DNA from 3 places in the Pectobacterium parvum genome. Region 3 is predicted to be linked to each of the others. Evidence: predicted binding sites of a transcription regulator. Region 3 holds the regulator's gene; each other region holds the start of a gene.

Region 1 (10,142 bases), 2.1 Mb from region 3:
CGGCATTTTCGTACCCTATTCCCCTCCTGTGTTTTCCCCACCATAGGACGTATGTATGAAAACATCAATTTTTAAAAGTCTTTATTTTCAAGTTCTTGCCGCCATTACAATAGGGATACTGTTGGGGCATTTCTACCCCCAGCTTGGCGAGCAAATGAAGCCGCTGGGCGATGGGTTTGTTAAATTAATTAAAATGATTATTGCGCCGGTTATCTTCTGTACGGTAGTCACCGGTATCGCAGGCATGGAAAGTATGAAGTCGGTCGGTCGTACTGGTGCGGTCGCCCTGCTGTATTTTGAAGTCGTGAGTACGATTGCGCTGATTATCGGCCTGGTCGTGGTCAACGTGGTGCAACCTGGTGTGGGCATGAACATCGATCCAAGTACGCTTGATGCGTCTGCGGTGGCGGTCTATACCCAACAGGCTTCGCAACAGGGTCTGATTCCGTTCCTGATGGACGTGATTCCGGGGAGCGTGGTCGGTGCGTTTGCTAGCGGTAATATATTGCAGGTTCTGCTGTTTGCTGTGATGTTCGGCTTTGCGCTGCACCGCTTAGGGCCAAAAGGCAAAGTGATTTTTGATGTGATCGATAGCTTCTCCAAGGTCATTTTCGGCGTCATTAACATGATCATGAAACTGGCTCCGCTGGGTGCTTTCGGTGCAATGGCCTTCACCATCGGTAAATACGGTGTCGGTACGCTGATACAGCTGGGACAGCTGATCGCTTGCTTCTACATCACCTGTGTGTTGTTCGTGTTCCTGGTGTTGGGCAGTATTGCCAGAGCGACGGGCTTCAGTATCTTCAAATTCATTCGCTACATCCGTGAAGAACTGCTGATCGTACTGGGCACATCCTCTTCTGAATCCGTGCTGCCACGTATGCTGGAGAAGATGGAGAAGGTCGGTTGTAAAAAATCTGTCGTGGGTCTGGTAATTCCTACCGGTTACTCGTTCAACCTGGATGGCACCTCCATCTATCTGACAATGGCCGCGGTATTTATTGCTCAGGCGACCAACAGCCACATGGATATCTGGCATCAGATTACCCTGCTGGTGGTACTGCTGCTGTCCTCTAAAGGTGCAGCGGGCGTGACGGGAAGTGGATTCATCGTGCTGGCGGCAACGCTGTCTGCCGTGGGCCACCTGCCAGTTGCTGGTCTGGCGTTGATTCTGGGTATTGACCGCTTTATGTCAGAAGCCCGTGCGCTGACCAACCTGATTGGTAACGGTGTGGCAACTATCGTGGTAGCAAAATACTGCCGCGAGCTGGACGAGAAGAAACTGGATGCTGAGCTGTCTGGCACCAACAAGAACGATAATGGGATTACACCGACTGCACAGTCATAATTCCGATACCGTTTTCTAAATCAGTTCCCCACGGCGCTAACGCCCGTGGGGAATTTTTTTGCCTGCCAACACGTCGAACCAAACCGTTTATCCCTCTTTCCTTACCCGCCATGAAAGGTAAAAATATTGTTAAATATGACTATTTTTACCTTTTTTGCAGATTATTTCGTCTTCTGGAGTGACATAGACAAAAGCGCGCGGTCTAAGGGAATGGTACACTTCGCGTCTTAATTTTTTCCGTGATATATCCACGAGAGTGTGCGGTGGCAGACGCAAGGCCACCATAATGATCAACAATAACCACATTTATTATGTTGGATAGCTATTAGTAGGGGTTCACATGCAGGGCACCAAAAAGGCGCTTTTCGTTGGTGGTTTGTTGCTGGCCGCAGTCAGCAGTGGCGTGCAGGCTGAAGCACTACAGCCCGATCCTGCCTGGCAGCAGGGTAAGCTTGATAATGGTTTTACCTGGCAGTTATTAACCACACCACAGCGCCCCGGCGATCGGGTTGAGCTGCGTCTGGTTGTTAATGCTGGATCGCTGCTGGAAAATGCCCAGCAGGTAGGCTTTGCCCATTTTCTTCCCCGTCTGGCCTTAGCGCCCGGCGATAAGCTGTCCGCCGCCCAGCGGCCTTCCATGTGGATGCGAGACGCTAACAGCTCACGCGTCCTGCCTCCTGTCATTGTCTCGTACGACTTCACGTCGTATAACCTGAGTTTGCCGAATAATCGCCCTGAACTGCTGAAAGAAGCGCTGACGTGGCTTTCGGAAAGCGCAGGGCAGATAGCGTTCGACGAAAAAAGTCTACAGGCTGCGTTAAAGGTGCCCGATCAGGTGGCAACCTTTCCGGTTAACCCACAGGATCCGAGCTGGCGCTATCGCCTGAAAGGCTCACCCCTGCTGGCACACGATCCTGCTCAGGACGTCAAACCGCCGTTAAATGGCGAGCAGCTCCAGCAATTTTATAAAGCCTGGTACACGCCAGATGCGATGACGCTCTACATCGTCGGTCATGTGGATAACCGCAGCGTGATCGAGCAAATCGGGAAAGTCTTCTCTCCGCTGGAAGGGAAACGTGAAGCGCCAGCGCCGTTGCCGACACTCAGCCCGCTACCACCGCAGGCGATCAGCCTGATGAATAACAACGTCCAGCAGGATACGCTGTCGCTGATGTGGGATGCCCCGTGGCACCCGATTCGTGAATCGCAGGCGCTGGTTCGCTACTGGCTGGGCGATATGACGCGGGAGGCGATGTTCTGGCACCTACAGCAGGCGCTGGAGAAGAGCCCGCTGAAGAGCAACAATCTCCGCTTCGACTGCAATGTGTTTTATACCCGTTCTCAGTGCGCGATTCATATGGATGTACCGAATAGTGAGGGCGTTGAACCGGGCGTGACGTTTATGGCGCGTGAGCTGGCGACGCTGCGTGAAAAAGGGCTGACACAGCAAGAGTTTGATGCGCTGATTGCGCGCAAGACGGACGAGCTGAGTAAGCTGTTTGCGACCTATGCGCGGACCAGCACGGACATCCTGATGGATCAGCGCCTGCGCTCCCAGCAGAATGGCGTCGTGGATATTTCTCCCGAGCAGTATCAGAAACTGCGCCAGACCTATCTGTCCGCGTTGACGCTCGATATGCTGAATCAGGAACTGCATCAGCAGTTGGTACAGGATACGACGCTGATGCTGATCCAACAGCCCGGTGAGCCGGAAGCGAATATGAAGGCATTGCAGGAAGCCTACGACCGGATTATGACGCCGATGACCGAGCCAGTTGCCAGCGCTGGAGCCGCGGCATCTGAAGGCGCAGTTTCTGACGGAACAAAACCGCAGGAAACGGCACCCGCCGCACAGTAATTTATTAATCAGTAAGTCACTAATCAGTAAATCATTAATCAGTAAATAGAAAAGGCCGCGATTGCGGCCTTTAACTTATTATCACGTGACATCCTGTTTATGCAGGCATTGCCTCTAGCGGGATAATCGCGCCACGATATTGAATGACCGTGCTGGCTGTCAGGTGACCGCGCTGTGCGGCTTCCTGCGTGCTGCCGCCGTTCAGACGTACTGCCAGATAACCTGCGCTGAAAGAGTCGCCTGCGGCGGTGGTATCGACCACTTTCTCTTTTGGCAATTTGATCGCTGGAACATCAACCAGCGCTTGTCCGCGTTCAGACACGATGCAGGAATCGGCACCGCGTTTGATGACCACTTCGTTAACGCCCAAACCGTGCGTCCGGTCCAGCACCGCTTCCAGCGGCTTCGTGCCCCACAGCATGTCTTCGTCATCCAGTGTCAGGAAAGCGATATCAGTACAGGACAGGATATCAGTGTAGGCCTGCTGCGTTTCTTCCTTGCTCTGCCACAGACGTGGACGGTAGTTGTTATCAAAAATCACTTTACCGCCGTTGGCGCGGCAGGCGCGCAGCAGGGCGAGAAGACGCTGACGGCTTTCGGCGTTCAGAATCGCCAGACTGATGCCGCTCAGGTAGAGATAATCAAATTGTGCCAGCGACTGACCGATTTTTTCTGCTTCTGGGCTGTCCAGCCAGTAGCGGGCCGCGGCATCATTACGCCAATAGTAGAACGTACGCTCGCCGCTATCGTCGGTTTCAATGAAGTATAAACCGGGCAGCTTGTTGTCCAGTCGCTGAATCAGGTCGGTTTTCACCCCTTCTTTCTGCCAGGCGGCAACCATTTCGGTACTGAAGCTATCGGTACCGAGTGCGGTCACGTAATGCACGCCCAGCTTATCGGCGTTTACCTGACGGGCAATGTAAACGGCAGTGTTCAGCGTATCGCCGCCAAATCCACGGTTAAGATCCGTGCCCTTCTGCGACAGTTCGATCATGCATTCGCCGATTACGGCAATGTTAGTAGTTGTCATCACTTTTGGCCTGTTTGAAAAGGTACCCTGCACCTGATGTTATTGGGTATAAAAAATGCGGAAATTAACGTCAGTCTCAACATTACGCGAGACTGAGTCAATAGTCTTGAAACGATGTTTTATTTTTTCATGACGCAGATCGGAAAACCAGTGCTTTCCCGCTGCTTTTAGCGATCGGAGGGCGGTTCTTTCTCCTGCTCATTCTTATCCGTCGAGGTGTCGCCTTTGTAGTTCGCCGTTGCGATCCAGGCGGCGCAGAAGAGCGTCAAACGAGCGAAGAAATAGAAGAACGCCATCAGGCCAATGACCGAACCGAACGCGGCACCGGAAGGCGAGCTGGCCAATTTAGGCAGCGCGACGGTCATCGCGAATTTGATGACTTCAAAGCCCACGGCGGCGATCAGCGTGCCGCGAAAGAGCGCGTTGCGTTTGGGTTTATGGCGCGGTAAAACGAAAAATATCCACAGGAATAACAGATAGTTGGCGAAGATGGAGATTGACAGGGCAATCAGCGTCAACGCGGGGCGCAGCCACTCGATGCCATCTAGCCCCAGCGCGGTCACAATCATGTTTTGCGCGGTACCAGCAACGGAGGTCAGGAAAAGCGTGATGATAAGCGCAATGACCAGGCCGGTCAGCGACAGGAAATCCCGCGTGTACTGAAAGTAAATCTTCTCTTCATCTTTCGGGTTCCGTTCCCACACGTCGCGCGACTGGGCGCGAATCGCCTCACGCAGGTTTCCCATCCAACTGATGCCAGAATAAAGTGCGATCAGCAAACCGGTAATCCCCACGGTAGTACGCTGCTGCACGGCGGTGTTAACGGTACTTTTCAGCGTATTGGCCAGATTAGGATCGCTGATACTGTTGACGATACGGTTAATCAGCCCCGTCAGCAGATCGGGGTTAGAAGCCAGCACGAAACCCACGGCGGCAAAAGACACCATGAGAATCGGGATTAGCGACAGAAAGGAAAAATAGGTAATGGCCGCGCCAAACTGGTTGCCCATCCGATCGTTGAAACGTTCGCCCGCGCGAATCAGGTGCGCCACGCTGGGGATCGCCTGAATACGTGCGACCAGACGCTTGCTCTTGCCCAGAAACGAGAGAGGTTTCTGTGGTGATTTATCCCCTTCTGGGGTTGACGATGTTGACTGGCGATCCGGGTCTGCCGGTACAGGCATTGCGTTTCTCCTGTGTTCGGGATTAGTTTAGTAGCATAAGGTTGATTATAACCAACAATATAAGAATGTTACTTTTCGATGTTTTTCTGAACGTACGTCATACACGGACGTTAAGCGAGTGAATTTTCCATGCCAACACCTTCCCCCTCCGAACCGGCGCTGAGCGGTCTGCGCCTTAATCTGCGCATCGTTTCGATTGTGGCGTTCAACTTCGCCAGCTATCTGAATATCGGCCTGCCGTTGGCGGTGCTGCCGGGATATGTGCACGATCATCTCGGCTACAGTGCATTCTGGGCTGGGTTGGTGATCAGCCTGCAATACTTTTCCACGCTAGTAAGCCGTCCGCATGCGGGCCGCAGCGCCGACGAAAAAGGACCGAAGAAAATCGTCGTCTGGGGGCTGGCTGGCGTCATGCTGAGCGGGGTGTTTTATCTGATGGCCGCCTTTAGCGACGCCTCGCCTGCCATCACGCTGCTGCTACTGTGCATCGGGCGTGTGGTGCTGGGTGCCGGACAGAGCTTTGCCGGTACAGGCGCGACGCTCTGGGGCGTCGGCGTGGTCGGTTCCCGACACATTGGGCGCGTGATTTCATGGAATGGCATTGCCACCTATGGCGCGATGGCGATTGGTGCACCGCTCGGCGTCTGGCTCAACCATATCGGTGGGCTAAAGCTGCTCTCCGTATGCATTATCCTGATCGCAGCCGTGGCGATTGTTCTCGCGCTGCCGCGCCCCGCGGTGCAGGTCGCGCCGGGGAAAAAGATTCCCTTCCGCGAAGTGCTGGGGAAAGTCTGGGTTTACGGCATTATTCTGGCGATCGCCTCTGCGGGTTTTGGTGTGATCGCCACCTTCATCACGCTGTTTTATGCGGATCGGAACTGGGAAGGTGCGGCGCTGACGCTAACCATTTTCAGCGTTGCCTTTGTCGGTGCACGGCTGGTGTTTCCTAACAGTATTCAGCGGTTTGGCGGACTGCGCGTGGCAATAGCGTGCTTCGTGGTTGAAATCGTCGGGTTATTGCTGGTCTGGGGGGCGACGCAGCCGCTGATGGCGGAAGTCGGTGCGTTTCTCGCGGGGGCGGGGTTCTCTCTGGTGTTCCCGGCATTAGGCGTTGTCGCCGTTAAGGCGGTATCACCGCAGAATCAGGGCAGTGCACTGGCAACCTATACGATATTTCTCGATTTATCGCTGGGCATCGTCGGGCCGGTGGCGGGCGTGCTGATGGCTTATACCGGTATCGCCTCTATTTATCTGGCGGCGGCGCTGCTGGGGCTAGGCGGCTTAGCGCTGACGTGGCGACTGACCCAGCGCACAGCCATCGAATAACAGTAGCCACCTTGGTGGCTACTGTTATTCGATAACGATGATTACTTCAGCTTCAGAGTGTGGATGATGCCTTCTGCTTCGCTCTGTGCCTGTTGCTGATTGTTGGCTGGCAGCGTGATCTGCAAGGTCAGCAGCTGGTTTTCCACTTTACCCAGCACGACAGAGGAATAAGCCTGCTGTCCGCTGCTAGTGATAATGCTGTCGAGCTGTTGCAGCTTCTTGCCGTCAACGTCGATGGTCTTGTTGGTGACGACCTGGAGGTTGGCGTCACGCGTGCGCTGTTGATCTTCCAGACGCTGTGTCAGCACGGTTAACTCTTCCGTAGTGTTGTCGCCCAGAATCACGATGACCGCTTTCTGTCCATTGTCATTGGCGTAAACGTGCATGTTGTTCGCCTGCGTGCCGACTTTACCGCTTTGATCACGCATATCGGCCGGCAGGGTAAACGCCACCTTGCCACCCATTAATTCAATGTTCTGGCTCGCGGCAGCTTCTGCGGCAGGTTTATCTTGTGCGCCCGATTTTGCAGCGTCATCCGTTTTGCCATCACAGGCAGCAAGCAGGCCGACAAGCAAGCCGACACCGAGGTATTTGATTACATTCGACATGGGATCCCTTTCTCTCGTTTTTGAAACAGATAATCGTTTTAAACAGGTAATAACAGTATGGCACCCTATTCAGATAGCAAAAACAAGCATTTTGTTGTTGCAAACCGTTGTTAGTACCTGCGTTATTTTTACAAAACGATGAGTGACTGTGGGGGAAAAGGCGGCGCAGATGGCCGCCCGATTGGCATTAATGGTGGCTGCTGACGGAGTGATAGTCGGGTGTGCCTTTCTGCTCGCTCAGACGTTTGAGCACCATGTTCAGCATGACGCCGTACATCGGCAGGAAAAATGCCAGGCTGATCAGCAGCTTGAAGGCATAATCCACCATCGCGATTTCAACCCAGTTTGCCGCCATGAAGGCATCGGTGCTGCGGTAAAACGCGATGAAGAAAAAGGCCAGCGTATCGCTGAAATTACCAAACACGGTCGACACCGCCGGCGCAACCCACCACGCGCGTTTCTGGCGCAGGCGGTTGAAGACGTGAACATCCAGAATCTGACCAAGAACATAAGCCATGAAGCTGGCGCAGGCGATACGCGCCACGACGATATTTATCTGACTTAATGCCTCGAACGACTGCCACGATCCCTGATAAAACAGGCACGACACCAGATAGGAAATCACCAGCGCAGGCACCATCACGGTCAGAATAATACGACGCGCCAGCGGCGCACCGAAAACCCGTACCGTCAGGTCAGTTGCCAGAAAAATAAACGGAAAGGTAAACGCGCCCCAGGTGGTATGAAAACCGAAAATCAATACCGGAAGCTGGACCAGATAATTACTCGACGTAATGATCAGGACATGGAACAACGATAGCCAGATCAGCGCCGTAAGCCGCTGCTGGGGAGTAAAACGATACATGATGTGACCTTTTTGGTTATTGGGGTTAGGGAACCCAAGAGATAACGTGCAGATTTATGCTGCAACGCGGCGGCATAATACGCAATTGCTTCGTTAATGCAATGTGTTTTGCCAGGAAAAGATGGTTGTTTTCTGCGCAAACGTTGTCGTCGCTTGCGTCGGGAAATCCTCAGCGTAAACTAAGGCGGTTTTTTGATTCCTGTACTGAGAACGTTGATGACCGATCCATTTACCAACCCGGATAAAACCCTTGATGCACAGGGACTGCGCTGCCCTGAGCCTGTAATGATGGTGCGTAAGACCGTACGCCAGATGGAAACCGGGCAAACGCTGCTGATTATTGCCGACGATCCTGCCACAACCCGCGATATTCCCGGTTTTTGTGTGTTCATGGAGCATGAGCTTCTGTCACAGGAGACCGAACAACTTCCCTATCGGTATCTGCTGCGCAAAGGCCAATAATACTCAGTGCGTTATATCGTTCGTTGACGTGTGTGATTAGGAGAAACACGGGGATGAGGTTCCCGTAGGGAGGCCTCGCCCCGTGGTCGCTCCGTGTATCTCGATCCTTCAATTCACAGCCAGCAACGGTAATATCAGTCCTGTTTTCTCAATAGCCGCAGCGCGTTGGCGGTGACTAGCGCGGTTGCGCCGGAATCCGCCAGTACCGCCAGCCACAGTCCGGTAATGCCCAGAATGCTGGTGACCAGAAAGACGGCTTTCAGCCCCAGCGCGATGGCAATGTTCTGGCGAATATTGTGCTGCGTCGCCCGCGACAGGCTAATCATCGCTGCCAGCCCGGTCAGGCGGCTGTGCGTTAAGGCTGCATCGGCCGTTTCCAGCGCCACATCCGTACCGCTTCCCATCGCAATTCCGATCGTTGCGGCTTTCATCGCTGGTGCGTCGTTGATGCCGTCGCCAACCATCGCCACGGGATGCTGCTGACTCAATTCGCTGACCGCCGTGACCTTATCGGCAGGGAGCAGGCTGGCGCGGTAATCGATCCCTAATGTCGCCGCAATCGCTGCTGCTGCGCGGGGATTATCACCCGTGAGCATGACGCCACGAATCCCCAACTGCTGCAAAGCATCCAGCGCTTCACGCGCATCGTGGCGTAGCGTATCGCTCAACGCCAGCACGCCGAGCAGGTTATCGTCCTCTTGCACCACCACGACGGTTTTCCCTTCGTTTTCCAGCGCCTCAACCCGTTGCAACCAGTCGGCATCAAGCAGATCGGGCGCGACGCGAGTCGGCGCGCTGACCTGAATCCGCTTGCCGCTTATCGTGCCTTCCACGCCGACTCCTGCCAGCGCTTTGCGGTTTTCCGCCATTGGCAGGAACGTGCTGCTGGAGCGCGCATGCTGGACGATGGCTTTGGCAAGCGGATGGTGTGAGCCGGATTCCACGGCGGCGGTGCGCGTCAGCAGCGCCGTTGCGCTAACGCCAGCGGCGGGCAATACGTCCGTCACCTGCGGCTTGCCTTCCGTCAGCGTGCCCGTTTTATCGAATGCGATAGTCTTGATGCTGCCCAGCGATTCCAGCGCTGCACCGCCTTTAATCAGCGCCCCACGACGCGTTGCGGCGGCCAGCCCGGACGTAATCGCCGCAGGGGTTGAGATCACCAGCGCACACGGACAGCCAATTAACAGCAGCGTCAGGCCGCGATAAATCCACTCTTGCCACGGCTGCGCCAGCAGCAACGGCGGTACCAGAATCACCAGCAGCGACAGCAGCATGATGGCTGGCGTGTAGTAACGGCTGAACTTATCGAGGAAGCGCTCTATCGGCGCACGGCGCTCTTCCGCTTCTTCTATCAGTTGCAGAATGCGGTCGATAGCGCTGTTGCCCGGCTGTGACACCACGCGCAGTTGCACGACCCGATCGACGCACAGGCTGCCTGCGGCAATTTTCTCACTCGGAGTA
Region 2 (10,142 bases), 1.7 Mb from region 3:
CCGCCTGATTCGTAATTTTGCGTACTAACAGGTCGGTACTGATACACCACAGCAGGCACCCTATCAGCAGTACCGTCTGCGGCCAGTGCACGTAATCCGCCATCTCTCGCTTATTTCGCTGCGCCGGATGTACCGCCGCTGGTGCCCGTACCGGTAATTTGATCGGCGATTTGGCTGAATTTCTCATTCAGCGCTTTCACGAAGATACCGTCGCCGCCGAAAATAGCGCCGATGGCTGCCGCCATTGCCGCCGCAAGAATGCCGTATTCGATTGCCGTTACACCGCTCTCGTCACGCAGGAAAGAACGCAATTTTGCTTTCATGTTTTTCATGGGAAGACTCTCTAATCCGCAGGCAAAGAAATCATGGCCTACTCGGAAATTCGGGGGGTGCCATGATGATAATAAGATTAATAATGAGACTTATTATCAAGCGCCGCAAGCAGTAGAACATTAATATTCGTTAATCTTTCCATACAAAAAATTATCAATATAAATCAATAATTAACACACTTTACATTGCAGGAAAAATTAATAAATATTCATGTTTTTTGCAGGGATATTCATAAACGTTCAAGAGAAAATGGTCGCGGCAAGCAGGGAAAACCCACTCACCACGCATCGTATTCATCGAGAAAAAAGAGGATTAGCAGCGATTAAGGCACAGATAAACGTTCAGGCCCGGCTCTGAGGAGTCCAGATAGAGCTTGCCACCGTGCAGGTCGGTAATCGCCTGAACCAGTGATAATCCCAACCCGTAGCCGGACTGAAACCAGGTATCCAGCCGCTGAAAGCGCTGTAGCGCTTTGGCATGCAGCGCGGGCGGAATGCCCGGACCACGGTCAGCAACACTCAGGGCGATCCAGCCACGATACAGCGTCACGCTCAACGTGATGTATTTACCCTGCGCCGCGTATTTCAGTGCGTTCTCCACCAGATTAGCCAGCGCCTGAAACAGCAGCGCCCGGTCGCCAAAGAGCTGAATGCCGGCTTTGATTTCAATCTTCAGACGACAGCCGCGCTCTTCCGCCAGCGGCTGATAATATTCGGCAATTTCTTCCAGCAGCTGGCGCGCTTCAATGTTCTCAAACTGGTGCACGCAGCGCCCGCTTTCGATTTCACCGATGCGCATCACGGTACGGAATAGCCCGAGAATTTTATGCACCTCGCCCACCGCCAGATTCAATTCATCACGAATATCGTTATCCAGCCCTGCCCGCTCCGTCAGGTTGAACAAGCGATTTTGCAGATGCGTCAGCGGCGTACGTAGTTCATGCGCGACATGGCTGGAGGTGCTGCGCACCTGCTCCATCAAGCGCTCAATCCGTTCCAGATTCTGGTTAATATCGGCACTCAGGCTGTCAAAATCATCATCGTAAGGCGACAGCGGCATACGCACCTGTTGCTCACCGCTGCTGTAGCGATGCAGCGCCGCGCGGATTTTCTCCACGCTGCGCAAGCGGCGTAAACTGAAATGACGGCTGACAAACAGGCAGAAAAGCAGTACGACAAACAGTCCGGCCCCCGCCACAAGCGGGATTGTCCTCACCCGTTCTAACATGGGTCGAATGTTGTAAGCGGTAAACAGTACGCCACCGTCATCCAACATCACGGACAAACCGATCAGATTGGGATCGTCAGGGCTGGAAATTTCGGCTTTAAGACAGCTGACATCCATCTGGCAATCGGTATGCTGCCGCATTTCCAGAGGGTGCGAGTTTGCAGAATGGGGGGGTAAAGGATGCGTTTTTAGAAGATGATTGTGATACAAAATATCACCGTGTTTATCCATTACCAAAAACAGCGGTAATTCATCCCCTTTCGCTCGATTATCCTGCCGTAATTGCGTAATCAGGCTATCAGCATTCGTTAAACGCGACTGCATCGAGTAATCGTAAATATTACCCAGAATAACTTCGCGGACATGCGTTCTAATCAGCGTTTCACTTAATGAACTGAAGCCGACAATACACATCAGCATCATCAATAAGAACAGAAAAACAATGGTTATTGCCTGGCGAAAATTAGAGGTGCATAAAAAGCCAGGGTATTGGCTTGCCCCCAGTAATTGCCAGTGTTTTATTTTTACCTGCCAGCGCTGCCCAAGCTTCTTTATTTTTATTTTATTCAGCGTGGCTGCCAACATCGGTTTTGTCCTTATCTACCGCGCCTAATGCGTAGCCCATCGCTCTCAGCGTTTTAATTAATGGACGCGGGAATCCTTTATCAATTTTTGCCCGCAGTTTTGACATATGAACGTCGATCAGATTGGTCTGCGGATCAAAATTGTAGCCCCATACGCGCTCTAACAGCATCGTACGCGTAATCGCCTGACCCGGGTTTTCCATTAATATAATCAGTAACTTGATTTCTTTATCGGTCAAATCGATACGCTTGCCGCCGCGCCATGCAACGCGCTGCATACGGTCAAGTTGCAGATCTTCAAAGCTCAGCATGGAAGGATTATCAACATGGCGTTTACCGCGCCGCGCCATAATATCCAGACGTAATCTAAGCTCATTAAAATTAAAAGGCTTGCCGAGATAATCTTCCGCACCAAGCTCCAACCCCCTCACCCGATCGACATCACGATCCAGCGCCGAGAGCAGCATAATAGGCGGATGACGTGAGCCTTGTAATTCACGTAATACCGTAAATCCATCCATGATGGGTAACATTCTGTCCAACAGAACGACATCATAAACTTCATCCTTGATTGCTTTTAATGCGTGTGCGCCATCGTGCACCATTCGGCAAGAATGGCCGTGGGAATGTAATTTAGACCCCAGCCAATGGCACAGCACAGAATCATCATCAACCACTAATACACGCATAATTTTCCCCTATAAACGTGGCTTATTACCTAATTAATTCAGGGTTAATGTCCGTTTATTTTTATCTGGTCCTTCAAACAGCCATTCACCCCACACGATGTTGATACCGTGCGGGCCGTTTTTTGCTTCTAAGAAAAGTCCTACGGATAATAACAATCATTATCATTTAGTGACAAGCAGTTTACAATCGCCTGACGTCGTTCTTAGACTGGACGCATAAAAAACATCCCCATCGCTTACGCCATGGGGATGCAGGGGAAAGAAAGAGAAGAGAAAGAAATCAACGCGGTAACGGGGATCGCCTCACCGCGTCTTACTCATTTTCGATCAGAAGCGCTTCCATCAGGTCGAGGTCGCGCAGCATTTTTTGTAATGTCTCATTGCTGATTTGCTGCGTGGCACGCAGGTGATACAGCTCCGCACGTTCGGAATTCAGCGCAGTCAGGCGAAAACGCCGCTCCAGATTCTCAATCAGCAAGCCATTTTCAGGATCGTCTTTATCAATGAGCCGTCGACGCAGATTGCCAATGACGCGTGCGCTGACTTCTTTCAGCACCTGCTCATCAATGTTTTCCTCTCGATCGGCGGCCAGACGCTCCTCCATTTTGTGCATACTTTTGATCGCCACTTCTGCCACTGCCATACGCGCCATGCGGATTTCTTTGGCATGCGCGGCCTTGTCCGCGACCACCACACCGCGCAGCAGAAACGGCAACGCCAGCACGCCACACAGCAGAGAAAACAAGATAACGCCCGTGGCGATGAATACCAGCTGATAGCGAGATGGGAACGCGGTGCCGTCCGTCAGCAGCAGCGGAATAGATAGCACACCCGCCAGCGTAATCGCCCCGCGCACGCCGGCAAAGGACGCGATCCACAGCTCGCGCGTGGAAAATTCGGCAAAGATCATCGGACGCTTTTTCTGGATGTGCATGCTGTATCTTTTCATCACCCACAGCCAGCAGAAACGCAGCAGCAGCAGAGCACCATAGATAATCACGATATCGGTAAACAGCATCCAGGTTTCAACTGTTGGATCCAATTCAGCCTGCGTCACCGAGGTTTCCAGAATGTCCGGCAATTGCAGACCCAGCATGATAAACACCATGCCGTTAAACACGAATTCCAACATCGACCACACGCCGTTCGCACGCAGCCGCATCGTCAGCGGCGCGCTACGAATCACGCCCGACTGCCCGATGGTCATCCCCGCCGCCACCGCAGCCAAAATGCCCGACACGCCGATGTGTTCGGCAATCAGATACGACGCGAAGGGTAACAGCAACAGCAGTACGATCTGCGTTGCGGCATCATCACCGCTCCAGCGGCTGATAGCGCGCAGCGATTTACCGAATAGCCAGGTCACGCCGACGCCCGCCAGCAGCCCACCCAGTGCAACCTGCATGAATTCCAGCGTCGCACCGGAAACCGTAAACACCATCGTGCCCATCGCAATCGCGACAGCAAATTTCAGTGACACCAGACCGGACGCATCGTTCATCAACGCTTCGCCCTGCAAAATGCCCATCAGCTTTTTCGGAATACGATCTTCACCGACGATGCCAGACAGCGCGACGGCATCCGTTGGCGACAGCACGGCGGCCAGCGCGAAGGCCGCAATCAGCGGCATGCCCGGCACCATCCAGTAGATGAAATAGCCGATACCCACCACGGTAATCAGCACCAGAACCAGTGCCAGACCAATAATTTCTCGACCGTGCTTCAGGAACTCACGCGTCGGCGTTTTCCAACCGTCGGCAAACAGCAGCGGCGGAATGAAGAGCACCATAAACAGCTCGGGATTGAAATCAACGTGCAAACCAAACTGGGGCCAGGCAAGGATGGCACCAAGCGCGATTTGCATTAAAGGCAGAGGGATTTGAAAAGGTAAAATGCGGGTAACGACCCCAGACAGGGATACCACCAGGGTCAAAATAAGAATCGTAAAAAATATTTCCATGCTTTCCTTAGACGTACTCCTAAATCAAAAAAATTCTGCCTGTTAGCGAGCAAACTGCTCTTCCATATTTAACGCATTTAGCTCGGTATGAAAATGGATTTCTGGGTGGAGAAGAGAGGTTTTATCCTAAATAATTCAAGTTGCAAGAAGGCGGCGACACAGCGAATCCCCAGAAGCTTACACCAGTAAGTGACTGGGGTGAGCGAGGACAAATTGGCTTAGCCAATTTGAACGCCGCTTGCGGCGGCCCGTCAGGGCGAGGCTCAGCGATGAGCCGAGTATTGCCAACGCACGTGCGGCTTGAAGTATGACGGATAATTACTTTACTGATTATCACACAAGTTACATCAACCTAAAGCCAATAAAAGGGCACATAAAATCGCGTTTGGCGTGAGAAATGCTAAGGAAGGGAAAGAAGAAGGAAATACGAGGAATGACAGACCTTCTGGACGGCGCCAGAAGGTCTGTTGGAAAGGATTACAGCGCCCAGCCGCCAGCGTAGAACACCACCAGCGCGACAGCGATCACCACGGTGCCAATGTTCAGTTTACGCCATTCGCCAGAGAAGATGCGGCCTAATACCAGCGCACCAAAGCCCAGCATGATACCGGTCACGATGTTACAGGTCAGCACGATGAATACGGCACATACCAAACCGGACATGGCATCGACGAAGTCATCAAAGTTCAGTTTGGAGACGTTGCCCAACATCAGCAGGCCGACGTACATCAGCGCAGGTGCAGTGGCATAGCCAGGCACCAGATATGCTAACGGAGACACAAACAGCAGCAGCAGGAACAGCACACCGACAACAGTTGCCGTTAAGCCCGTTTTACCACCGGCTGCCGTACCCGCTGCGGATTCGATGTAAACCGCTGCCGGAGACGTTCCGACCAGACTGGAGAAAATGCTGCTCACGGAGTCTGCGGTCAGGGCTTTACCACCGTTGATGATTTGCCCGTCTTTATCCAACAGATTCGCCTGTCCGGCGACAGCACGGATCGTCCCTGTGGCATCGAACACAGCGGTCATCACCAGCGCCAGCACGCTCGGCAGAACCATCGGCTGCAATGCGCCCATGATATCCAGACTGAAGATCAGCGACGAACCGTCAGCCGCTGTCAGGCTCGGCAACGCAAAGAAGCCCGCGTATTTTACATTCGGGTCAAAAATCAGCCCCAGAATAGAGATCACGATGATAACCAGCAGAATACCGCCCGGTACGCGACGTTTCTCTAAACCGATAGTTGCTGCCAGCCCCAGCAGGGACATAATGACGGGGAAAGAGGTGAAATCACCCAGCGCGACCGGCAGACCGTCAATCGGGTTTTTTACCACCAGACCGACACCGTTGGCGGCAATAATCAGCAGGAACAGACCAATACCAATCCCTGTGCCATGCGCCACGCACATCGGCAGGTTGCGCAAGATCCAAGAACGGATGCCCGTGACGGAAATGATGGTGAACAGCACACCCATCAGGAAGATCGCTCCCAGCGCAACAGGAATGCTGATTTGTTGTCCCAGCACCAGACTGAACGCGGTGAACGCCGTCAGCGAAATCGCACAACCAATCGCCATTGGCAGATTGGCCCACAATCCCAACAGCAGCGACCCCAGACCGGCAACCAGACAGGTTGCAACGAACACGGCGGTAGGCGGGAAGCCAGCCTTGCCCAGCATACTCGGAACCACGATCACGGAGTAAACCATCGCCAGAAACGTCGTCAGGCCCGCTAATACTTCCTGACGCACGTTACTACCGCGCTGTGTGATTTTGAAAAAAGCATCAAGCGTGCCTTGCGAGCCTGCCTGACGGGTGGTGTTTGACATGGTGGTATCCCCTGAAATGCCATTATTATTTAAGATCGATTCTGACGGTTACCGCGGCCTTGCTCCGCGAGCGCACCAACATTGCTGGTGCGGCATGAACCGTATATATCCGTCATTCTTCAAGCTGCACGTGCGTTGGCTGCGTTCAGTCACCCGAATCACTTACTCAAGTAAGCTCATCGGGATTCCCTCTCTTGCCGCCTTCCTGCAACTCGAATTATTTAGGGTATAGCCCGCACGCAAACGATTAACTCGCGGGATGCAAAGCTGGAAAACGTTGCTATATCAAGACACTGCTGTATCAAAAACAGGCTGAACTAAAACAAGCTGGATAAGACGGTGTCAGGCAATGTGAAGCGCGTGATTATCCCGCTTCACCTGCGCTTATTTCAACTGCTAATCGAGACAATTTACCTATCTCACTTCATCTGTCCGATAAGGAAGCGCACAGCCAGTACAGGTAATGCTCAATCAGGCCACTCGCTGAAAACGGCTCAGTATGAAGAAAAAGCAGAAAGGGTTTTTAGACGGAAATCAAAACAGTGGTTTACTCCTCACAAACTGATCGTTCATTTTTTTGTGATTCGCATCACAAAAAAGTTGACCACCCGTATCAGTGCGAGTATTCTTAAAAACGTGAACAGCATCACAGAAAACAAATCAACTAACAACGAGGAAATGACCATGAAACTGCTGAACAAAATCATCGCTATGTTTGAAAACATCAACATCAACTTTGGTACTTTCAACCAATAATTATTTAAGAATCGTGGGGGATAAAAAGATGCGCGTTGTCCGCAAAATCAATCAAATATTAAAAGCGTTGGGCAAAACCTACCGCGGTGTTAACCCCCACGCTATCTTCCGTTAATCGTACTTAAGTACGTTAACCACCATAAAATGGCTGCCATCCGGTAGCCATTTTTGTTTCTGGTATTCTGCATGCCTCACGGCGCGACATACGGATGGTGCTGACGCCAATGCTCGGCGATATCCTGACGACGACAAATCCACACTCGCTCATGCTGTTGAATATAATCCAGAAAACGCTGCAACGCCCGAAAACGGCCTGGCCGTCCTAGCAAACGACAGTGCATCCCGATAGATAGCATCTTAGGTGCGGTTTCCCCTTCCTCATAGAGCACATCAAAACTGTCTTTCAGATAGGTGAAGAACTGATCGCCGCTGTTAAATCCCTGTGGTGAGGCAAACCGCATATCATTAGCATCCAGCGTATACGGCACAATCAGATGCGGATGCACCTCACCATTATTTTTTTTGACCGTCATCCAGAACGGCAGATCGTCACCGTAGTAGTCGCTGTCGTACCAAAAGTTCCCATTATCGACAACCAACTGGCGGGTATTGGGGCTGTCGCGACCGGTATACCAGCCAAGTGGAGCCTGACCGAATAACGTCGTCAGTACATCAATGGCTTTATGCATGTGCTCACGTTCGGTATCGATATCCATGTGTTGGTAATGAATCCAGCGCCAGCCGTGACTGACCACATCATAATTAGCCGATTTGATCGCCTCGACAACCTCGGGATTACGCGCTAATGCCATTGCCACACCGAATACCGTCAACGGCAACCCGCGACGCTGAAACTCGTTATGGATACGCCAAAAACCGGCGCGCGGACCATATTCATACAGCGAATCCATCGACATATGACGATCGGCATAACTCGCAGCACCAATAATATCGGACAGAAACTGCTCGGATCCGGCGTCACCATGCAAGACGTTATTTTCCGCACCTTCTTCGTAGTTCAAGACAAACTGCACGGCAATGCGTGCATTTTCGGGCCAGTTGGCATGCGGGGGCTGCCCTGCATATCCGATAAGGTCGCGCGGATAATCGTTCTCAATGCCATACATCGTTGCAGCAGGTGCTGTGATCATATCCTTTCCCTTTTTTAACGCAGCGTACTAAACATACCGCTCAGCGGCTTGGCAATTGGGTAATCCAGATCGCCCTGCTTACTGGTCGTCAATCCCAGTGCCGACAATGACTCAATCAGCTTGACGGCAGCGCTAACGCCGTCGATCACCGGAATCGACAGTTCTTGCGTCAGTTCCTGCGCCAGATCGGCCATTCCACCACACCCAAGCACAATCGCACCCACACCATCCTGACGCAGAGACTGTATACAATATTCACGCACCTTGTTCTGTGCGATCCCGCTACCCTGCTCCAGCGCGAGCACTGGCAAATCGATCGCGTGCAGCGCAGCACAGTGATGTTCAAAGCCATAGCGCTGTAGTAAATGGCGGGCGATGATGACGGTGCGAGGCAATGTGGTCACAATTGAGAAGCGCGTTGCCACCAGTGTGGCCATATGCATGGCGGCTTCGGCAATGCCGATGACCGGCTTACTGGCGACTTCCCGGGCAGCAAGCAGCCCAGGGTCTCCGAAACAGGCAATAATGTGCCCGTCAACGCCCTGCGCTTTCCCCTGCTTCACCTGTTCCAACACGCCAATCGCGGCTATCGCTTCGTCAAAATGTCCCTCAATAGACGGTGCGCCCTGAGAAGGACACACCGCGACAATCTCCGTTCCTGGCGATGCCACGGCGCGCGCCGCAGCACCGATCGTTTCGGTCATAGCGAGGCTGGTATTGGGGTTAATCACCTGAATGATGCAAGGTTTCACGCGAGCTTCTCCTTAATATGGCCGAACAGTCGGCGGAAATCCGGCTCCACGTTTTCATCCCGGTCAAAACGCAGGCTGGCAACAATGTCATCAAAATGCTGCGTCATCGCTTCCGCTAACCCTGAGACATTTTTATCCCGTAGTAACGCCAGCAGATCGTGATGATCGTGGCATCGGCACCCCTGCTGCCACGGCGTGCCATAGGCGGCGATAACCAGTGATGAGCGCAGCGTCAGTTGCGACACAATTCCCGTTAGCACGGTATTGCCAGAGATCGCCTGGAGTTGAATATGGAATGCGGCAGACAGGCGGATCGCTTCCGCACCGTTTTGGTCTGCATGTGCCTGCTGCTCTGCCACGATCAATCGATCTAACGCCGCCAGATGAGGAGACTGGCAGCGCAGCACCACTTCAGACAGATTGGCACACTCAATAAAGCGGCGAGTCTGGAAAATTTCCTGCGCTTCTTCAACGGAGGGTGTCGATACCTGCGCACCACGCTTGGGCGTTAACGTCACCATCTGCACCATCGCAAGACGTTGTAAGACTTTTCTAATTCCCGTTCTGCTCACATCAAACACATCTGCTAGCGCTTCCTCCGGCAATTTTGTGCCCGGCAGTAATTGGTGTTCGACGATAGCGTTAAGCAGAGCCTGGTAGATAACATCATCTTTTTGCTGCAAAAACTGCTCATTTCCCAGTCCGTAAGTGTAGTTCATTCGCTTTTCTCGTTGTCACATTCTTATTAAATCGTACACAAAAAACATAAAACACGTATACAAGAAATTAATTTTGGCCTGATTAATGCAGCTCCTTTTCTACATACATAACGTCATTCATTTCACGACTAGGGTAAA
Region 3 (10,142 bases):
GGAGTAATGCTGATCAGTTAAGGATCAGTTGAACGATCCAATAGCTGTGTAAGAATCCGGAAGTGTTCTTCATTTCCGGATTTTTTATGCGTATCTCTCAGGCCATCGACCTCGTTTCACGTTACGATTCGACCCGTAATCCTTTGACTTCTCTTGGCGACTTTCTTGACCCAGAACTTATTGCCCGTTGCCTTGCTGAGTCCGGCGTGGTCACCCTGCGTAAACGCCGTCTTCCTCTCGAAATGATGGTCTGGTGCGTTGTCGGCATGGCGCTTGAACGTAAGGAGCCGCTTCATCAGATTGTCAATCGGCTGGATATTATGCTGCCCGGTAACCGTCCCTTTGTTGCTCCCAGCGCGGTTATCCAGGCTCGACAGCGGCTCGGAAGTGACGCCGTTCGACGGGTGTTCACGCACACCGCTCACTTGTGGCACAACGCTGTGGCGCATCCCCACTGGTGTGGATTGACGTTACTGGCGATGGATGGCGTCGTCTGGCGCACACAGGAAACACCTGAAAATGATACCGCCTTCCCGCGCCAGACTTACTGCGGCCAACCTGGCCCCTACCCGCAGGTCAAAATGGTCTGTCAGATGGAGCTGACCAGCCATCTGATAACCGCAGCAGCCTTCGGTACGATGAAAGACAGCGAATATACCCTGGCTGAGCAACTGATAGACCAGACCGCAGATAATACGCTGACGCTGCTCGATAAAGGGTATTACTCATTAGGGTTGCTGAATGCCTGGAAGCGTGCGGGAGAACACCGACACTGGATGATACCGCTTAAGAAAGGTACCCGTTACGAGGAGGTACCCGGAAACTGGGAAAAGGCGATCATCTGGTACAGTTGAAAACTACGCCACAATCCCGCAAAAAATGGCCGGGACTGAGTACAGAAGTGACAGCCCGATTACTGACCTATAGCCGTAAAGGAAAAATCTATCAGTTACTGACTTCGATGACTGATGGCATGCGTTATCCGGGAGGTGAAATGGTTGAGCTTTACAGTCACCGTTGGGAAATCGAGTTGGGTTACCGTGAAATCAAACAGACAATGCAACTGAGCAGACTGACACTGAGAAGCAAAAAACCGGAACTTGTGGAGCAGGAGTTATGGGGTGTGCTGCTGGCGTATAATCTCGTGAGATATCAGATGATTAAAATGGCCAGTCAACTGAAAGGTTACTGGCCAAATCAGCTGAGCTTCTCAGAATCCTGCGGGCTGGTCATGAGGATGTTGATGACGCTTCAGGGTGCATCGCCGGGTCGTATCCCTGAACTACTGCGAGATCTGGAGAGTATGGGACAGATGGTGAAGCTGCCGATAAGAAGAGAAAGAACCTTCCCGAGAGTGGTGAAAGAAAGGCCTTATAAATATCGAAAAGCGAAGAAAAACAGCCAGTCAGTTGCTTAACTGACTGGCATTACTGCGCAGGGAGCATCATTTTCCGCTGTGGTGTATTTCCACTGTGAGGTATTTTCGGGGGCGCTGTGCCGCTTCCTTTATCATAACCGCCAATGTTTACCAAACCTGTGGCGCTTCATTGTATTGCTTTTGACTCAGGTCAAATGGACGTAGATTGTGCGAACACAGGTGGAATGAGAGCGATGTTGCTGAAAAGCATGAGTGCAGATTCAACAGAGATTTTAGTGGATTAACGAACTGAGTGAGGTACTGCGAAGAAGGAATGGTGCGTTCAATTGGACTCGAACCAACGACCCCCACCATGTCAAGGTGGTGCTCTAACCAACTGAGCTATGAACGCATTGAGATACCGTGCTGCCTGTCCGACAGCGAGGCGCATAGTAGCGAGCAAGGGGAAAGCTGGCAAGAGGAAAAATGCAATTTTGTGCTCTTGCCAGTGCGATTGCTGGGGTTGTATCCATTGTGTCGTTTTTTTCGACGATACCCGTCATACTTCAAGCCGCTTGTGCGTTGGTTGTCCTTACTCACCCCAGTTACTTACCTGAGTAAGCTCCTGGGGATTAATGAGCCTCATAAATGAAGCTCACCCTTCGGGCCAGCGCTAGCGCTGTTCAAATCGGTAAGACCGATTTGTCGCTCGGTTGCCGCCTTCACGCAACTCGAATTATTTAGGGTATAAAGCAGGGTGAAACGTTATCTAGCGGGCGGCGCGCGCTAAAATCCGTGCGGCGGGTTGGCGCTGGAGAAAACGAATCCGCGTCACCATCATCACTGCCGCTGCCGTCAGGCCAATGATGAAACCACACCAGAAGCCCGCAGGCCCCATGCGCGGTACGATGGTATCCGTCAAGGCCAGCAGGTAACCGCTCGGTAATCCCAATACCCAATAGGCGACAAAGGTAATATAGAAAATTGAACGGGTATCTTTATAGCCACGCAAAACGCCAGTGCCGATCACTTGAACGGCATCGGAAATTTGATAAACGGCGGCCAGCAGCATGAGCTGAGAAGCCATCGCCACAACCAGCGGATCCTGATTGTAGAGCAGGGCGATAGGCTCACGCAGCAGCGTGGTGAAAATGGCTGTGCAGCAGGCTAATGCCACACCCGCCATGATACCCGTGTGCGCGGCAATGCGGGCGTTCTCAACCGAGCCTTCTCCTAAGCGATGCCCGACGCGAATGGTCGTGGCGACGCCAACCGAGAGCGGAAGAACGAACATCAGCGAGCTGAAGTTCAGGGCAATCTGGTGACCGGCCACATCGACGACGCCCAGCGGCAACACCAACAGCGCCACCACGGCAAATAGTGTCACTTCAAAAAGCAGTGCCAGCGCGATAGGTAAACCGAGGCCAAAGAGGCGCTTCAGCACAGCAACGTCTGGACGGAATGCGGGACGGTGCGAGCGGATATCGCGTAGCCAGGAGGCGCGTCGGGTATAAAGCATCATCAACAGCATCATGATCCAGTAAACCGAGGCGGTAGCCACGCCGCAGCCGACGCCACCTAGTTCGGGCATGCCAAATTTACCGAGGATAAAGATGTAGTTGATCGGGATGTTGATTAACAACCCGATGAACCCAATCATCATGCCGGGATAGGTTTTGGACAGCCCTTCACACTGGCAGCGTAAAACCTGATAGAACAGATAGCCGGGAACGCCCCACAGCAGCGCATGCAGATAGCCGATGGCTTTCGCAGCCAGCTCAGGCGAATCGTCGCTCATCAGGTTGATGGCGTATTCCCCCTGATACAGCACCAGCATCGTAAGCACAGAAATGATGGCGGCGAGAAAGAAAGACTGTCGCACCTGATGAGAAATACGATCGCGTCGGCCTGAGCCGTTGAGCTGTGCGACAACGGGCGTTAACGCCAGTAGCAGACCATGACCAAAAAGAATGGCGGGTAGCCAGATAGAGGTTCCCACGGCGACGGCGGCCATATCGGTGGCGCTATAAGCACCGGCCATGATGGTGTCAACTACACCCATCGACGTTTGGGACACTTGCGCAATAATGACAGGAACAGCAAGCGCCGATAATTTACGCGCTTCTGTCAGATACTGTTGCACGGATACCTTCCTTGAATGACTAACGTAATAGCAGGGTAAATGACTCAGATATGAAAAACAGATCGGGGTAAAGCGAGCATTATTGTAACGACTTAACGAAAGTAAACCAGCATGGAAGAGAATATATTCTATTTGTTACGCTACGGTTTCGATAGCTATGCGGTATACGGCATTCCGGTTTGGTTTTCCGCGAAATATCGGGCACACTGCACAGAGTCATTTCTTTGTTTTTAAGAGGCAAACCGCATGTTTACCGGTATTGTTCAGGGCACCGCGCCGGTGGTGTCGATTGAAGAAAAATCCAACTTTCGCACGCACATTGTCCAGCTCCCGCCTGAGTTGTTGCCAGGGCTCGTGCCCGGCGCATCGGTGGCGCATAATGGCTGCTGCCTGACGGTCACCGCTGTTGACGGCGATCGTGTCAGTTTTGATCTCATGAAGGAAACGCTGCGGTTAACGAATCTGGGCGATATTCATGAAGGCGATGTCGTGAATATTGAGCGAGCCGCGAAATTCGGTGACGAGATCGGTGGGCACGTCATGTCGGGCCACATCATGTGTACCGCGGAAGTGGTTAAGATTCAGGTTTCAGAGAATAACCATCAGATTTGGTTCCGCCTTGCAGATGAAGCGCTGATGAAATACGTGCTACATAAAGGCTTCGTTGGAATTGACGGTATCAGCCTGACGGTGGGAGAAGTGACCCGTGGACGTTTCTGCGTGCATTTAATTCCAGAAACGCTGAACCGCACCACGCTGGGACAGAAGCGTCTGGGAAACCGCATTAATATCGAAATCGATCCGCAGACACAGGCCGTGGTCGATACGGTCGAGCGCGTGTTGGCTAGCAAGCAGGCGAGCGATCTCGGCAAGGAAGAGTAATTCTACGTTGCACATTCTGGTAAACCGGACGGCGTTTCTACCGTCCGGTTTTCTCTTTTCTGTCAGCACACGATTTTCTGTCAACACACAATGCTGTTAGCGCGCAACGCGCAATCCACCTTCGACCCCATCCGTGCTGAACACGACCTGCCAGAGCTGAAGGTTTCTTGCTCTGAAAGCCCCTGCACAAAAGTTAAGATAGTAGCTGAACATCCGGCGGAAGCGGGCCGTATAGCGTGTGGAAAGCGGTGGCCAGTTCTGCTGAAAGCGAGCGTGCCAGGCCATTAATGTACGATCGTAATCAGCACCGAAATTGTGCCAGTCTTCCATTACCAAATAAGGCTCACTCGCCTGTGCAATATGCTGTATGGAGGGAATACAGCCGTTGGGGAATATGTATTTATGAATCCAGGGATCGATGTGCGGGTTAGTCTTATTGGCCCCGATGGTATGTAGCAGAAACAGCCCGTCGGGTTTTAGATTACGCAGAACGACGCGGAAGTAGTTGTCATAGTTGCGCGGCCCGACGTGTTCAAACATGCCAACTGACACCACGCGATCGAATTGCCGCTCGAGATCGCGATAATCCTGCAATTCAATGATGACGTTCAGATCCTGACAACGTCGCTGTGCCAACATCTGCTGTTCTCTGGAAATAGTGACGCCGTAAACTGACACGCCGTAGTGGCGTGCCGCGAACTCGGCAAGCCCGCCCCAACCACAGCCGATATCCAACAGCGTCATTCCTGATTTTAGCTGGAGCTTTTCGCAGATCATGGTGAGTTTATCTTCCTGCGCCTGTTCCAGCGTTTGCGCCTGTTTCCAATAAGCGCAGGAGTATTGCATGTAAGGATCTAGCATCAGGGTAAAGAGATCATTACCTAAATCGTAATGCGCTTTACCGACAACCTGAGCGCGTCGGCGGGATTGCAAATTCGTGATGCGGGAGAGGGCAACGCGCGTCAGGTTGTGGAGGCGGCGGGGCAGTTGAGTATCCAGCCCTGCGCGCAGAACGCGATGGGAAAACATATCCAGCCGTTCACACTCCCACCATTCGTCCATGTAGCTTTCTCCCAGCCCCAGCGATCCCTCACGCAGGATACGCTTAAAGAAATTGGGGTTGGTCACGCGGATGTCAAAAGGGCGAGTGCCGTTGATGGTGATATTCGCGGCGGCCAGCATGCCCTGCACGATGTGGAACCAAGGCGCGGTATCAGGATCCCATTCTTCTGTATAAGGTAAACCCATCATGTCTCCTTAACTTTTCACATGCAAAAGTATCGTAAAACACACCAGGACAACACTTATCGCAGCCGAGGTATCGGCTGTCACCAGAGAAAATGAAACACGGTATTAAATTTAGAACTGCTTCAGCCAGCATACAAGAGAATTGGCTGAAGCAGAGAGGGGAAGCAGCAGGAATAAGAAAATCGTCTGTACAGAATGGCTACGGCTAGCGGCGATAGTCGAGGTAGGGGCCGTCTGCAACCGAGCGGCGCTCAATCAGCGTCGGATGCACTTCAATGACGTGCGCATCTTCCCGCTTACTAGTAATGCGATCCAGTAGCATAGCGAACGCAGATTGACCCAGACGCTCCTTTGGCTGATGGATGGTGGTCAGCGCAGGCGTAAAGAAACGCGCGTGGCGCACGTTGTCATAACCGATCACCGAAATATCCTGCGGTACGCGCAGACCCAGTTCATCTGCCGCACAGATAGCCCCCATCGCCATGATATCGCCACCGCAGAATACGGCTGTAGGTCGCTGTTTCTGTGCGAGGATCTGATGCATGGCTTTGTAGCCGGATTCCGGTTCAAAATCACCCCGAACCACCCATTCGTCACGCACGGTGATGTCGGCTTCCTTCAATGCTTTCAAAAAGCCGAGGTAGCGTCCGCTGCCGGTGTTGCGTTCTTGAGTACCGGGGATGGCGCCGATATCTCGGTGGCCACGTTCAATCAGGTAACGACCTGCCATATAACCGCCTTCAAAGGCGTTATCGATAATCGTATCGGTAAAATCGCTGTGCATCTGTCCCCAGTCCATCACGACCATCGGAATGCTGCGATAGTCTTCCAGCATACCTAATAACTCGGGCGGATATTCGGCACACATCACCAACAGGCCGTCGACGCGTTTTTGCGCCAACATGGAAAGATAGGCGCGCTGCTTGCCGATGTCGTTATGCGAATTACACAGCACCAGCGTGTAGCCTTTGGCGTAGCAGCTGTTTTCAACGGCTTCAATGATCTCGGCGAAATAGGGGGCTTCGCTGGAAGTGGCCAGCAAGCCGATAGATTTAGTGTGATTAACTTTGAGGCTGCGGGCGACGGCGCTGGGTGAATAGTGCAATTCTTTGATTGCTGCCCTGACGGCTGCCTTAGTCTCTTCGGCGACGAAACGTGTTTTATTGATCACGTGCGATACGGTTGTGGTGGAAACGCCAGCACGTTTTGCCACATCTTTAATCGTTGCCATCTAAAAATGACTCCTGAACTTACCTGTTACAGACGTAAGTATATTGTTAATCGTTTGCCTACGTTTAATGTTCTTCTTCTAAGCTAAAAAACAGGATTTCAGAAGGAGAATGCCGAATGTTATACCGAAGGGATCTGGGTTGACGTTTTTCGACTGATACGCAGCGCTTTCATAAACAGCGGATTGTGTCCGATTTATCATGAAAGTGAAAGGGCTAATTTATACTATTAGTGATGCATTCGTCCGAGATTTTTCGCTACAATTATGAAAGAATCGTAATAACCCTATTATTTGTAGCTTTAACTACCTAAGCGGGTTCGGCTGTGAATGGTGGTGTCTTTTCAGATGAAGCTTTCAGATAAAATTTGTTCGTTAATAAGGAGTAATTTATGGATACAGATCTGAAGATGTCTTTGCTAACAACCGTTGGCTCGTTGGCTGTGATCATCGCGTTTAGTTTTATTGCGGTGATGAACTAACCGAAGGGTGCCTCTGGGCGGGTTAGATATTCAGACACGTTGATGATGCCATAACGTGTCTGGATCGTTTTCTTCACATTGCTTTTCTTTACTACGTACAACCTGTCTCTTAACGAATCGTCTGCGGCGTCACCACGCGACGTGCGCCAACGTAGTGCTCCTGCCAATAATCTTCACTCAGCTTGCTGATACGAATATCTGAGCCTGTACGCGGCGACTGAATAAATTTCCCTTCACCCAGATAAACCCCGACGTGATCGGCTGCGCCACGATTATTGATGCGGAAGAAGACCAGATCGCCACTTTCCAGCTCACTCTTTTTAATCGGAGCAGCATCACGCAGGTGATACATTTCGTTTGCGGTGCGTGGAATTTGGATCTTAACGACATCTTTGTAGGCGTAATAAACCAGTCCGCTACAGTCGAATCCGGTAAAAGGAGAGGAGCCGCCCCAGTGGTAAGGTTTGCCTATCTGACTCATCAACTTATTCATTGCGGTCGTTTTGGCATGCTGATAGCGTTTTTTATGCGCAGCGCTTAGCGCCATTCCTTTTTCTGTCGGCGCTGGATTTTTATCCGCTTTCCCCTTGAGTGCGGTCTTCTTCAGTCCGGTTTTGACTCTGGCTTGGGCGGTTGTTTGCTTCTCTTCTTCAGGCTTCAGCTTTTTAAGATTTTTTTTCACTAGCGCGGGCGTGCTGCTTTGCGTTCGTGACGGCTTTTTCTCTGTCACTTTGCTCGCGGTGCGGGATTTGGTTTTATTGCTGACGGCGGTAGATTCTGGTTTTTTGCTTTTGATCGGCGTCGGGGATTTAGCATTACCCTTTGTTTGGCGGCTTTTCTTATTCGTTTCTGCCACGGCGCTTTTCTTCGGCGCAGAATGCGGGGTATGCGGCGCAGCCTGAACGATGTTCAGGGATAGATTATTGAAAAATAATATAAAAAGAGTAATAAATAAGCGCATATTAACAGTGACCGAACATAATCCTTAACTCGCTCAATCCTCACAGTATTCCTGAAAACGGCGTCATAAAAAAGTGGGCACGGTCGCTTTATTCATACAGAATAGTGAAAAAACGTTAATAGTTATTTTTTCGATTGATTTATCAGCGTTTTCTGGCGCTGATTTCATCAATGACGAAGGCCTTCAGGAAAAAAAATAACCCTACAAAAAATGGCGTTTTTTTGTAGCTAGTGGCATCGGTACAATATCACTGAGTCAATGTCGCTGTCGTAGCACCTCTGACGGCGGCTCATGGCTAGCGTTTTGGACGTTAGCCATCCTATAGAATTAAGGAAGCAAGAAGATGACGACACCGACAATTGAAAAAATTCAGCGCCAAATTGCTGAAAACCCGATTCTGCTGTACATGAAAGGCTCCCCGAAATTGCCAAGCTGCGGCTTTTCTGCACAGACGGTTCAGGCGTTATCTGCCTGTGGCGAACGTTTTGCGTATGTTGATATTTTGCAGAACCCAGACATTCGTGCTGAACTGCCGAAATACGCAAACTGGCCGACATTCCCACAGCTGTGGGTTGACGGTGAGCTGGTTGGCGGTTGTGATATCGTGGTAGAAATGTTTCAGCGCGGTGAACTGCAACCGCTGATCAAAGAAACGGCAGATAAATATAAAGCGCAGCAGGCCGATCAAGAGTAATGCTTTCGTCTGGCGTAATGACGATGTCAAATGTTGTTACGAGGCGAGCGTAAATTCTTCCAACGGGTGCCTTTATGGCACCCGTTTTTTGATCTCAGCCTTTTCAGTCTTTGGCTGACGCGTCTTCCAGCGAATTTTCTTCCAGTGCAATCGGCCATCCGCCCAGACGTTTCCAGCGGTTAACCAACTCACAGAACAGCAATGCGGTCTGGTTGGTGTCATACAGCGCAGAGTGTGCCTGGCTGGAATCAAACGCGATACCGGCGGTAATACAAGCTTTAGCAAGAACCGTTTGGCCTAACACCAGCCCGCTAAGTGCTGCGGTATCGAAAGTGGCGAAAGGATGGAACGGATTACGTTTCAGGCTACAGCGCTCGGCTGCTGCGGCCATAAAGCTATGATCGAATGTGGCATTATGCGCCACGATAATCGCGCGGTTACAGCCTTGATCTTTGATCCCTTTACGCACGACTTTGAAAATTTCATGCAGCGCATCATATTCGCTCACCGCGCCACGCAGTGGGTTGGTGGGGTCAATGCCATTAAACGCTAGTGCAGCGGGTTCCAGAATCGCACCCTCAAATGGCTCGACATGAAAATGTAGTGTTTCATCTGGCTGTAACCAACCGTCTTGATCCATTTTTAATGTTACCGCCGCAACTTCCAGCAAGGCATCGGTTTTCGCATTAAATCCGGCGGTTTCAACATCGATCACTACCGGGTAAAACCCACGAAAACGGCCGCTCAGGGCGTTCAGATCACTTTTATCAGCCATTTTTCTCTTAATTGTTAGCAAAACGCAGCGCGCATTATTGCAAATTTTGGCCGGAGATGCAGCATGCCCGTTGCTGTTTCAAAAGGCGGAGATAGCAGAAAAAGGGAGGGAGAACAGGTGCCGATGCAGCACCTGTAGAATGCGGGGGGATTAGTGACCGATGCCGTTACCGGCGTGGGCGTTCTCGATCAATTCGATTTTATAACCGTCTGGATCTTCGATGAACGCGATCACGGTAGTACCGCCTTTGACCGGGCCCGCTTCGCGCGTTACATTGCCACCCGCTTTGCGGATACGCTCACAAGTTGCGGCAACATCGTCAACGCCCAGCGCGATATGACCGTAGGCGTTGCCCAAATCATAGCTGTCGAC

Evidence for each region. Region 3 encodes PurR, which represses purine synthesis genes. Its sites were predicted from a motif close to CANGCAAACGTTTGCNTG; they were not measured.
Region 1: the regulator PurR is predicted to act here: its motif matches at 8,353-8,370, upstream of tusA (sulfurtransferase TusA).
Region 2: the regulator PurR is predicted to act here: its motif matches at 6,863-6,880, upstream of LOZ86_RS04220 (NCS2 family permease).

The regions. Positions count from the first base shown of each region.
Region 1 covers NZ_CP087392.1:93,287-103,428, reverse strand. Annotated here, with positions in the region: gene LOZ86_RS00455 (dicarboxylate/amino acid:cation symporter) at 56-1,348, shown strand; gene LOZ86_RS00450 (M16 family metallopeptidase) at 1,689-3,206, shown strand; gene kdgK (2-dehydro-3-deoxygluconokinase) at 3,304-4,236, opposite strand; gene yhjD (inner membrane protein YhjD) at 4,404-5,420, opposite strand; gene LOZ86_RS00435 (MFS transporter) at 5,550-6,746, shown strand; gene LOZ86_RS00430 (DcrB family lipoprotein) at 6,788-7,354, opposite strand; gene LOZ86_RS00425 (7-cyano-7-deazaguanine/7-aminomethyl-7-deazaguanine transporter) at 7,542-8,219, opposite strand; gene tusA (sulfurtransferase TusA) at 8,436-8,681, shown strand; gene LOZ86_RS00415 (zinc/cadmium/mercury/lead-transporting ATPase) at 8,816-10,142, opposite strand, start outside.
Region 2 covers NZ_CP087392.1:923,109-933,250, reverse strand. Annotated here, with positions in the region: gene LOZ86_RS04245 (A24 family peptidase) at 1-103, opposite strand, end outside; gene LOZ86_RS04240 (Flp family type IVb pilin) at 111-332, opposite strand; gene LOZ86_RS04235 (sensor histidine kinase) at 646-2,145, opposite strand; gene LOZ86_RS04230 (response regulator transcription factor) at 2,123-2,833, opposite strand; gene LOZ86_RS04225 (Na+/H+ antiporter) at 3,147-4,793, opposite strand; gene LOZ86_RS04220 (NCS2 family permease) at 5,271-6,626, opposite strand; gene LOZ86_RS04215 (hypothetical protein) at 6,966-7,382, shown strand; gene puuE (allantoinase PuuE) at 7,574-8,533, opposite strand; gene LOZ86_RS04205 (aspartate/glutamate racemase family protein) at 8,548-9,237, opposite strand; gene LOZ86_RS04200 (GntR family transcriptional regulator) at 9,282-10,004, opposite strand.
Region 3 covers NZ_CP087392.1:2,661,253-2,671,394, reverse strand. Annotated here, with positions in the region: partial or broken gene LOZ86_RS12055 (IS4 family transposase) at 87-1,417, shown strand; tRNA gene LOZ86_RS12050 (tRNA-Val) at 1,693-1,769, opposite strand; gene LOZ86_RS12045 (MATE family efflux transporter) at 2,127-3,500, opposite strand; gene LOZ86_RS12040 (riboflavin synthase) at 3,747-4,382, shown strand; gene cfa (cyclopropane fatty acyl phospholipid synthase) at 4,479-5,630, opposite strand; gene purR (HTH-type transcriptional repressor PurR) at 5,836-6,861, opposite strand; gene cydH (cytochrome bd-I oxidase subunit CydH) at 7,251-7,340, shown strand; gene LOZ86_RS12020 (C40 family peptidase) at 7,450-8,301, opposite strand; gene LOZ86_RS12015 (Grx4 family monothiol glutaredoxin) at 8,645-8,995, shown strand; gene rnt (ribonuclease T) at 9,099-9,770, opposite strand; gene gloA (lactoylglutathione lyase) at 9,921-10,142, opposite strand, start outside.